2 regions of the Geobacillus sp. PK12 genome follow, and region 2 is predicted to be linked to the other one. Evidence: predicted binding sites of a transcription regulator. Region 2 holds the regulator's gene; the other holds the start of a gene.

The links. Region 2 encodes LexA, which represses DNA repair genes until DNA is damaged. Its sites were predicted from a motif close to CGAACATATGTTCG; they were not measured.
Region 1: the regulator LexA is predicted to act here: its motif matches at 4,337-4,350, upstream of ETR37_RS16990 (DNA polymerase IV).

The regions. Positions count from the first base shown of each region.
Region 1 covers NZ_SDKL01000066.1:33,889-39,770, reverse strand. The annotation lists gene ETR37_RS17005 (hypothetical protein) at 1-430, opposite strand, end outside; gene ETR37_RS17000 (BMQ_0737 family morphogenetic spore coat protein) at 537-1,172, opposite strand; gene ETR37_RS16995 (coiled-coil domain-containing protein) at 1,365-3,026, shown strand; gene ETR37_RS16990 (DNA polymerase IV) at 3,065-4,294, opposite strand; partial or broken gene ETR37_RS19885 (LysE/ArgO family amino acid transporter) at 4,468-4,539, opposite strand; gene ETR37_RS16980 (PH domain-containing protein) at 4,539-5,882, opposite strand, start outside.
Region 2 covers NZ_SDKL01000056.1:13,119-19,000, forward strand. The annotation lists gene ETR37_RS15340 (methionine gamma-lyase family protein) at 1-1,120, shown strand, start outside; gene ETR37_RS15345 (MerR family transcriptional regulator) at 1,197-1,598, shown strand; gene glnA (type I glutamate--ammonia ligase) at 1,638-2,972, shown strand; gene lexA (transcriptional repressor LexA) at 3,036-3,659, opposite strand; gene yneA (cell division suppressor protein YneA) at 3,812-4,117, shown strand; gene ETR37_RS15365 (YneB family resolvase-like protein) at 4,137-4,790, shown strand; gene ETR37_RS15370 (DUF896 domain-containing protein) at 4,920-5,150, shown strand; gene tkt (transketolase) at 5,251-5,882, shown strand, end outside.

The DNA of each region.
Region 1 (5,882 bases), on a different contig from region 2:
GCTCAATGCGTGACACATGAACCGGCTTTAGCCAAAATTCCCCCTTCTCCTCCACCATGTTCTCCGCCTCCTGATTCATATATCGCCAAGATTCCATCACTAGTGGATTGAGGCGGCGATCGTATTGAATATCATCCCCTAACTTGGCGGATAACACCATATGCTCCTTAGGGGAAACCCGCAGGCAAATATAGGGGTTCTCCAAAGGAGAAGATCCCATATTGCGGATCACAAAGTTCCCGGCAATGATCCCTTTTTGCCCGCCTGCCTTCGGAAGCAATAAGGAATAGGTGAAGTAGCAAATCACACAAATTTCATCTGATAAGACTTGTTTCGGCAACTGTCTCATTTCCGTTACGGCTTGTTTAACAGCGCGAAGTTCTTTCTCAATCGATTGTATTTTCTGTTCCAACTCGAGAATCGAATCCATCATCTTTCCCCCTCTTATGACGTCACTTTTCCATTTCTTAAATGTATATGTATGAAAAAAAGAGGAGAACATCTCCTCTTTTTTTCCGCAACTAGAGACGTGTTTTTTACATTGCAGGAAACACAGCGGGGCATTGCGGCGGAAAGACATCCACCGGGCATTCTTCTTCGCAGATGATTTCCGGGCGGGGTTGGCAGAACCGTGCAGCGACTTCCAAAATGACTTCAAACGTCACAACGATGCTTTGGCAAATGCGGATCGAAATATTCGCCGTAATGCTGTTTCCGCTTTGCGTAAACGCCCCGACCCGGCAACTATTAAAGGTGTTTTGTACAGCGTTGCAGCACACCGTTGTGCCTTCTGGAGCGCAAAGGATGACTTCTTCGCTGGTTGTGATTAAGGCGGGGTTGCTGACGACGGTCACTTGAGCGCCCGTTGCATTCGTTCCCGTCACCTCCAACACGACTTGAATCGTTTTGCTTAAGGTGACGGCTTGCAGCGTCACAATTTGATTGCCGACCGTGCACTCAATATCCCGGCGCGGGGCGTCTTCCGCACACTCCAACAATGTGATCGAACAATTGACTTGGGAAACCGTAACTCCATCCAACGAACCGCTTGGGAATGTGAACGTGATGTCTTGCGCCAGCTGCACAACGTGTGTTGTCCAGTCATAGACTTTGCACACTTGAATGCACTCTGGATCAAATTGTTGAGCAAATTGCTCTAAATTGATAGGCATAGAACCAATCCTTTCTTTCATGAATTTTTGTCAGGCTACTCTATAGTATGATGGGGAGAAATACAAGTCATAGTAAAAATGACTATTTTTGAGAAACAAAAATGATATGGTTCATGCATGAGCAAGCAGGGCACCCATTTTTCGATGTCTGCATATAATGGCTACCATGACATGCGGAAAAAGGTGATGGACATGAGCAAGGAGCAAAAAACCACCCAATTGCAGCAGAAAATCATCCACCTGAAATCAGAATTGGACAAATACAAAGCACTGCTCGCTTCATTAGGCTCTCAAGAAGAATGGGAGCGTCTTCACATGGAAAAGGATGAACTCCAGGCGAAGCATGATGAACTCATCGGACAATGCCGCCGTTATGAAGAGCTGCTGTCCGAGCAAAAGAATGAGATCGAGCGCTTATCGGAAGCATTGAAAACAATGGAGGAAGAAAAAGAATGGCTGCGGCAGGAGATGGAGCAATGGAAAACAACATGCGCCTACTGGCAAGAACAAGCGGAAGCCAATCAAAAACACATCCAGTCTTTAGAAGCGACACTGAAGGCGTTTCAACAAAAGGAAATGGAATGGAATGAAGAACGAACAAAAACAAAAGAAAAAAATCGACTACGAAAGGACGGGACTCTTTCTTTTATGAACGAATCAATCGACTCATGGACATCTTGGTCAGAGAGAATGGAAAACGATTATAAGGTGATGAAGGAACAAATAGAGAAAATCGCAAAGGAGTTTCCAAAACTGCAAAACGCTTTAAGCAACAGTGCCAAAACACACGAACTAGAAAAAGATGTAGACGTTTTAACCAAGAAAATTCAAGAAACAGAAGAAAAACTGTCAAAAATGGATTTAGAAAGACAAAAAGACTCATTGATGCTGCAAAAACATATGTTCACCCAACAAATGGAGTTGGAGTTGATGATGGAAAAGGTCACAAGTCTTGCCAGTGAAATCAAGCATCTCTCGAACCAAATCGCCGATTTAACCCGATCGCGGAATGACCCACCCAAGGATTCGCCAAATGACGATACAATGGAATTGAAGGAGATGCTGTCCCGACTCATGGAGCGGTTAACGGCATCCTCTGATGAGAAATCGAAAGAACCGGCAACATCACCGATCCAATCAGCTAATCCCTTTTCAACAAACATGCAAACGGAAAAGGCGCCGCCACCCCCTAACAGTTTTTTAAAATTACAGGAGTTTATGGATGGAACCAACCAACCCATTGTTGTCTCACCTGTGAAACGCAAAGAAACTCATGCATCCCATCTATATTCACAAAAATCGATCCCAATCAAACGCGTCCGAATGGAACATCCGTCTTCCCATCAACGCCTCCCATTTCAGCATTCATCACCACCTGCAGAGGATGAGGACAATCGATTGAATATCAGCGTTCAGAACGATCATACTGATCCAAATCCAGGAAAACGCTCAGACGCTTCAAGGCTGGAACAGAAAAAGGACCACCAATTGTTTACACAGACAGATGAAGTAAGGTTTGAAAGCACTCATAAAGCAGCGGACCCGTTAAAAAACGAGGATGAACGACCTAACAAAACAGACCCAAACATGGAAATCAAAGAGAAGCAGGAATCTCTAGTTTCTCCCGGCAGCCAAGAGGCGGTGACGCAAGATCCAACATCGGCATCCGACATTTCAGCCGACGGGCAGCAATCAGATTCCGAAACCTATGAAGCGACGGCATTCCTTCCTTCCGCCTCCGTTTTGATCCAAGATGACGCCATCATTCATGGAGAAGACTCTTTTATGGGGGAAGGGAAACCGTCAAAATGGGGATTATGGTCTCTATTCAAAAAGACGAAAACATCTCAATAGCGAAGAGGCGGGAACACTCCCGCCTCTTCGCTTTGGATTCAAACATCACTGTTTTCCCGCACGGAATGGACACTGCTCATCAGCTCAGCGCCTGTTCGAAGGACGCGATCGCCGAATTTGGTCCGCAGCTGTTCGATGGTCTTCCAAAGTTCTTCCATTTTCGCTTCCTCTTCATAATGAAACAAATCGAGCTGTTTTCCTTCTTCCCGTTCGTCAAACACATGAAGTGCGGCAACGCCAAGAAGCCGCACTGGGCGTCCGTCCCAATGCTTTTTCAACAGCCGCGCCGCCGTCAAAAAGAGGTCGTCCGCCGTTTGCAACGGCGCCGCCTCGGTTTGGCTGCGGGTGATTGTATGAAAATCGTGGTAGCGGATCGTCAACTGGACAGTCCGCGAGACAACCCGCTTTTGTTTCATCCGCGCGCTGACAGATTCGGCCAGCTTGCGCAAAACGGCCCGTAGTTCTTGTTCGTCGTCTACATCGCGCGGCAGCGTCGTTGAGTTCCCGACTGATTTCCATTTCTCCGCCGCTGCTGGATCAACCGGGCGCGGGTCGATGCCATTCGCCCGCTCGTAAAGACGCAGGCCATAGACGCCAAACGCCTGCTCAAGAAGCGCCCGGTCGGCGTTCGCGATATCGCCGATCGTACGCATGCCTAGAGCCTGCAGTTTCTTGGCGGTTTTGTCACCAACACCATGCATCTGTTCAACCGGAAGCGGCCAAAGGACGTGCGGAGCGTCGCGTTTGCGCAGCACAGTGATGCCGAGCGGCTTTTTCATCTCGCTTGCCATTTTGGCCAAAAACTTATTCGGGGCGATTCCGATGCTCACCGGAATGGACAGCTGCCTCAACAGCCCATGCTGGATCTGACGGGCCACAACCAGCGGATGAGCGGTTGACGCCCAGCCCGTCATGTCCAAATAGCCTTCATCGATCGAGGCGCGCTCCAATACAGGAGAGAAACGCTTGAGCCATTGGAATAAGCGGTGGCTCATCTCGCGATAAAAGGCAAAATCCGGCGGGCGCACAACGAGCGACGGACAGCGCTTCTTCGCTTCCGTAAGCGGCATCGTCGTATAGATGCCAAACTGTTGTTTCGCCGCATAACTGGCCGCCAGCACGATCCCCCTCCGCTCTTTTGGATCCCCCGCCACAACGACCGGCCTTCCCCGAAGCGACGGAGCGCGGGCAATCTCGCAGCTGGCGAAAAACGAGTTGCAGTCGATATGAAAAATGATCCGTCCGCGGGATTCACGCCCTGTTGACATGCCCTTTCCCTTTCTTTTCTCTATTTTCTTCTTCATTGTACCAGATCATTCGTTCGTGAAAAACAGCCCATTCTCCTACATGCAGAAAGTCTTTTGATGTCTCACGGGGTCGGTTTAGAGATTTTTAACGAGAATACTGCGGCATCAAGGAATGTTCGCAGATTTCATCTGTCGAACACGTTTTGCACCCCCAGCGGCAAAATGAGCCCAAACGCAAGGATGATCCCATGAAAAGAGGCTCTCATCATGTTTGCTTCCTCCTTTCCCCTTGCAGCCAGCGGTAGACCGAAGCCGCATCCGCTTCATCCACATCGACGACGCGGACGCGGGTGCCAAGCGGCATGACGGCAACGGAAATGGTCGCCAGCCGTTTTCGCTTTTGCCACCACGTCGCTGATGTTTGAAGCGATTGAACGTGACGTTTCAAGACATACGTCGTCGTTTGCCGAAACCATCCGCTTCGAAGCGCCAGCTGCTTCGACGAAAGCGACCATCCCGCGATTTGAAAGCGGTGGATGCCGATCCATGCCCCGAGCGGCAACACCAACAACACAGCCGCCCCCCATGGGCGTTCGATATATGCCGCCAAGATGGCGGGAATCACGAGCCAAACAAGCGGACGAAGCATGTAACGGCGTTTCGCGCGCTTGGGCAATGGAGAAAAGGAAACGCCGAGATCGTACTCGGGCAAACAAGCTTGAATGATCGACGCAACTCTCCTCTTTTCGACAAGCGGACAAAGAACAACATCCCCTGCTCCGCCGCCATCGAGCCTCCCACCGGCATGAATCAAGGACACAGAGGCGTACCCAAACAAACGGCGCAGCCAATTCTCATGAATCACGACACCTTGGACGCGGGCAACTGGGACGGACACCGCTTTTCGTTCCAGCCATCCGCGGGCAATGACAATCGTGTCTTCTTGTTTCCGCACGACAAACGAAGCGTACCGGATCATGTTTTGTACGATAGCTACTCCATAAGCGGCCAAGAGAAGCGACAAGATGAATAGGGCAATAAGCAATCGTCCATGTCCGTTCCATGTCGACTGAAGATCACGGATGAGCGACTCATATGGAATGAAGTCGCCTAATTGCGACAAAAACGCACATAACGCGGCAACCACGCCAAGCGCTCCACCGCTTGTCAACGAAGCCATCCATACTTCTTTCATCGATAAGGTAAACAGAGCAGGATGTGGGCGGTTCGCGGATGGTTCCGGATGGGCGGCGTTTTCCACCTTGTGTTTCGCCTGTTCCACGCATCGTTGCAGGCGGCGGGCTTCTTCCCTTGATATGGCCCGAAGCGTCACTTCTGCTTCACCGAGGGCATCGCCCGCCGCCTCAACATGTACTTGAACCACTCCCGCCATCCGTTGCCATATCCCCTCTGTCACCGAAATCCCATGGATGCGCTCGAACGGAATCGAACGTCTTTTGCGGACAAACACGCCTTCTTCCACGAGCAAGCGGTCTTCATCCCAAGCGTAGGTAAAGCGGAGCCAAGACAGAACCCCCATCACCACCGTGTATACGACAGCCGCCAGCGGCACGATGAAATCCCGCCAAGAGAAGCGGTTCAGACTGCC
Region 2 (5,882 bases):
CGACGGGCATTTCATCCCATCGACCGGGTATGGCTATGACGATATCGGCCGCGATACGCTTGACCGCATTTACGCCGATGTATTCGGGGCGGAAGCAGGGCTTGTGCGCCCACAAATCATTTCCGGCACGCACGCGATTGCCATCGCGCTGTTTGGCGTGTTGCGCCCGGGCGATGAACTGCTTTACATCACCGGCGCTCCGTACGATACGCTTGAGGAAATCGTCGGCGTCCGCGGCCGCGGCGTCGGCTCGCTGAAAGAGTTTGGCATCCGCTACCGAAGCGTGCCGCTTACGGCGGACGGGGCCGTTGATTTTCCGGCGGTGCGCGGGGCGATGAACGAGCGGACGAAAATGATCGGCATTCAACGTTCGCGCGGCTATGCGACACGCCCGTCGTTTACGGTCGACGAAATCGCGGAGATGATCGCTTTTGTCAAAGCGATTAAGCCCGACGTCGTCGTGTTTGTCGACAACTGCTACGGCGAGTTTGTGGAGGAGAAAGAGCCGTGTCATGTCGGCGCCGATTTGATGGCCGGCTCCCTCATTAAAAACCCGGGCGGGGGCTTGGCGAAAACAGGCGGCTATATCGTTGGGAGGCAAAAATACGTCGAAGCGTGCGCTTACCGGATGACCTCGCCGGGCATCGGGGCGGAAGTCGGCCCGTCGCTGTACAGCCTGCCCGATATGTACCAAGGGTTTTTCCTTGCTCCACATGTTGTCGGACAGGCGCTCAAGGGGGCGGTGTTTACGGCGGCGATGCTCGAGCGCATCGGGCTTTCGACATCGCCGTCGTGGAAGGAGAAGCGCACGGATTTGGTTCAGTCCGTCCGTTTTGACGATCCAGAACAAATGGTCGCTTTTTGCCAAGCCATCCAAGCCGCTTCTCCCGTCAACGCCCATTTCACCCCGTATCCAAGCGAGATGCCCGGCTATGAGGACAAAGTCATCATGGCGGCAGGCACGTTCGTGCAGGGCGCGAGCATCGAGCTAACGGCAGACGGGCCGCTGCGGCCGCCATATGTCGCCTACGTGCAAGGCGGGCTGACGTATTCACACGTCAAAATCGCCATTTGTTCAGCCGTCCACCGTTTGCTTGAACAGCAGTTGATTTGTTTGTGAGAAAATGTAACGCTTCATTGACTCGTTTCTTGACATTATGGTAAAATGAAGGTATCAAAAGCGAGGAGGAATTGGCATGAGCAGCCATATTCGTCGTTCCATGCCATTGTTTCCGATTGGGATCGTGATGCAGCTGACGGATCTATCGGCCCGCCAAATCCGCTATTACGAAGAGCACGGCCTCGTCACGCCAGCGCGCACGGAAGGCAACCGGCGGCTGTTTTCGCTCAATGACATTGACCGCTTGCTGGAAATTAAAGATTTGATCGACCAAGGCGTCAACTTGGCGGGCATTAAGCAAATTTTTGCCGCGCGGGAGGAAGGACGCCACCAGCAGGCGGAGAAAGTCGAAAAAGTAGGAAAACCGAAGCTGTCGGACGAAGAACTGCGCGAAATTTTGCGGAATGAATTGCTGCAGGCCGGGCGGTTCCAGCGCGCATCGCTTCGCCAAGGAGATCTCGCTCGCTTCTTTCATTAATGACGGAACATGATTTCCGAGCCGGGGAGGAGTTTGGACATGGCAAAATATACGCGTGACGACATTCTACACATCGTCAAAGAGGAAAATGTCAAGTACATCCGCCTGCAATTCACCGATATTTTGGGCACGATCAAAAACGTCGAAATTCCGATCAGCCAGCTGGAGAAAGCGCTTAACAACAAAATTATGTTTGACGGGTCGTCGATCGAAGGATTTGTCCGCATTGAAGAGTCGGATATGTATTTGTATCCGGACTTGGATACGTTCGTCATTTTCCCGTGGACCGCAGAAAAAGGGAAAGTCGCCCGCTTTATCTGCGACATTTACAACCCGGACGGCACGCCGTTTGAAGGCTGCCCACGCTACAACTTGAAGCGGATGCTGAAAGAGATGGAGGCGCTTGGCTTCAACGCCTTTAACTTAGGAGCTGAGCCTGAATTCTTCCTTTTCAAGCTTGACGAAAAAGGACACCCGACGATGGAGCTGAACGATCGCGGCGGCTATTTCGATTTGGCGCCGACCGATCTTGGGGAAAACTGCCGGCGCGACATTGTGCTCGAGCTTGAGGAAATGGGGTTTGAAATCGAAGCGTCCCATCATGAAGTCGCCCCGGGCCAGCATGAGATCGATTTTAAATACGCCCATGCGATTAAAGCGTGCGACGACATTCAAACGTTTAAGCTCGTCGTCAAAACGATCGCCCGCAAACATGGATTGCATGCGACCTTTATGCCGAAGCCGATTTTTGGGATTAACGGTTCAGGAATGCATTGCAACCTGTCGCTGTTCCGCAACGGTGAAAACGCCTTTTTCGATCCGAACGGCGACTTGCAGTTGAGCGATACGGCACGGCAGTTTATCGCCGGTGTGCTGAAGCATGCGCCGAACTTTACGGCGGTGACGAACCCGACCGTCAACTCGTACAAGCGGCTTGTTCCAGGCTATGAAGCGCCGTGCTACGTCGCTTGGTCGGCGCGCAACCGCAGCCCGCTCATCCGCATTCCAGCTTCGCGCGGCATGAGCACGCGCATTGAGGTGCGCAGCGTTGACCCGTCGGCCAACCCATACTTGGCCATGGCGGTGCTTTTAGCCGCTGGGCTTGACGGCATTCGCAACAAGCTCACTCCTCCGGCGCCAGTGGATCGAAACATTTACGTCATGACGAAAGAAGAACGGCTCGAAGAAGGCATTGTCGATTTGCCGGCAACGCTCTATGAAGCGTTGGAAAACTTGAAGTCCGATGAAGTGATGATTCACGCGCTCGGCAAACATTTATTCGAGCATTTCGTCGAAGCGAAAGAAATCGAGTGGGATATGTATCGGACAACGGTTCATCAATGGGAATTGGACCAATATATGGAACTCTACTGATTCATAAAAAAGCTGCCCCGTTTTTTTCAGGGCAGCTTTTTTATGGGCGCAGGCCGGCACGAGTCAGTCGAACAGGCGATAGACGCCGATCACTTTGCCGAGAATCGTGCAGTCGCGGACGATGATCGGCTCAAGATGGGCGTTTTCCGGCTGCAGGCGGATGTGGTCTTTTTCCTTGAAAAACCGCTTCACCGTCGCCTCGTTGTCTTCCGTCATGGCGACGACGATGTCGCCGTTGTTGGTCGATGACTGCTGGCGGACGATGACGTAGTCGCCGTCGAGAATGCCGGCTTCGATCATGCTGTCGCCCATCACTTCAAGCATAAACAGCTGCTCCTCGCCGGCGGCGAGCCGCTTCGGCAGCGGAAAGTAGCCTTCGATGTTTTCCACCGCTGTAATCGGTTGACCGGCCGTCACCTTGCCGATGATCGGCACCGAGATGATCTCCTCTTTTTCTCTCTCCTTGGCCATATCGTTGTCCAAAATTTCAATGGCGCGCGGCTTTGTCGGGTCGCGGCGGATGTACCCTTTGCTTTCTAGGCGCGCGAGATGCCCGTGGACCGTCGAACTTGACGCCAGTCCAACCGCTTCCCCAATTTCCCGCACCGACGGAGGATAGCCTTTTGTTTTTACTTCCTGTTTAATAAACTCTAAAATTTGCTGTTGTCGTTTTGACAGTTTCGTCATGGTTTCACACCTCTCGCCACATCATTTGCCTTCATTATACCATGCGGAAGACGAAAAAACAAACATAAGTTCGAGTTTTTTTATTGACACAAACAAATGTTCTTGACTATAATGAAGGAAAGCGAACAAACATTCTAGAAAGGGTGGGGAGAATGGGGAGAACGTTGCTGCACTATGTTTTGTTTTCATTTTTGTTTGCGCTCGTGTTGGCAGGGTTCGTTTACGCCAGCAGCCCGGTCGATAAAAAAGAATACGTGACGATCACGGTCGCTCCCGGCGATACGCTTTGGGGGCTGGCAAAACAGTACGAACAGGAACACCATATGCCGCCTGATGAGTTCATCCGCTGGGTCGTCGATGTCAACCATTTGCCGAGCCCGCGTCTTGCCGCCGGTGAACAAATTGTCATTCCTGTGTTAAAATCAAAGCAGGGCGGCTCGGTGGCCGTCAATCAGTGATGGAAAGAAGGGATTGGCCATGAGGGCGGTCATTTACTGCCGAGTCAGCACGGACAAAGCTGAACAGGAAACGTCGCTCGCGAGGCAACGAGATGAGCTCGAGCGACTGGCGGCCGAGTGTGGATTTGAAGTCGTTAAAGTGATCGCCGAGCAGGCGAGCGGTTATGAAGCCGACCGCGACGGCGTGTTGGAGCTGCTTTCGCTTTGCGAGGAAGGCGAGGTCGATGTGCTGCTCATTCAAGATGAAACGCGGCTTGGGCGCGGCCATGCGCGCATGGCGGTGCTGCATTGCTTGAAAAAGCAAGGGGTGAAAATATACAGCGCCAGCCACCGCGGGGAGATGCCGCTGTCGGAGGCCGATGAGATGGTGTTATCCATCATCGCGATTGTCGAGGAGTACCAAAGAAAAATACATAACGCCAAAATTAAGCGTGGCATGCAGCGAGCCATCGCCAGCGGCTACCGACCGGAGCGGAACCTAAGGCGCCGGGGCGAAAACGCCGGGCGCGATCGAATTGATCTGCCGGTTGAGGAGATCGTCCGCTTGCGCGAGCGCGGACTGACGTTTGCCGATATCGCCGCGACGATGCGAAGCTTCGGTTACGAGGCGTCCAAGGCGACCGTCCATCGGCGTTACCAGGAATATATGGACGAGCAACAAAGGCGGCGTTGATCGTGTACTGCGCCTGACCCTAAAGCGGCGAGCGGGCAAAGGAAGCCAAGATGCCATCGTTGCCATCTTCCCGGTTGATCAGATAAGATAAAACAGAGTGAGAATATGGCAGATAGGAGAAGATGATCAATGCTTGCCAAACATAAATTAGCCCGCATCAATGAACTGGCGAAAAAAGCGAAAACGGCCGGCTTGTCGGCCGAAGAGGCCTTCGAGCAAGCGAAGCTGCGCCGTGAGTACATTCAAGCGTTCCGCAAGGCGATGACCGATATGCTCCATACAGTGACCGTCATTGACCCGAACGGCAACGACGTGACGCCGAAAAAATTAAAGGAAAGCCAGCGGCGGCGCTTCCATTAAACGGTCGAAAGAGGGGTGGCTCGGAAAATAACGTTGTACAAGCCGATCGATTTTCTATATGATAGTAAATGACACCATGTTGATGAAAGGGAGGAAGACGATGGCGCATTCAATCGAGGAGTTGGCGATTACGACGATTCGAACGCTGTCGATTGACGCGATCGAAAAAGCGAAATCCGGGCACCCGGGCATGCCGATGGGCGCGGCGCCGATGGCGTACACGCTTTGGACGAAATTTATGAATCATAACCCGGCGAATCCAAACTGGTTCAACCGCGACCGGTTTGTCTTGTCAGCCGGGCACGGGTCGATGTTATTGTACAGCTTGCTTCATTTAAGCGGCTACGACGTATCGATGGATGATTTGAAACAATTCCGTCAATGGGGAAGCAAAACGCCGGGCCATCCGGAATACGGCCATACGCCGGGCGTGGAAGCGACGACGGGACCGCTTGGCCAAGGGATCGCGATGGCGGTCGGCATGGCGATGGCGGAGCGGCATTTGGCCGCTACATACAACCGCGACGGGTTTGAGATTATCAATCATTATACGTACGCCATTTGCGGCGATGGCGATTTGATGGAAGGAGTGGCGAGCGAAGCGGCGTCACTCGCCGGCCACTTGAAGCTCGGCCGTCTGATCGTCCTGTATGACTCGAACGACATTTCGCTGGACGGGGAGCTCAACCTGTCGTTCTCGGAAAACGTCGCCCAACGTTTCCAAGCGTACGG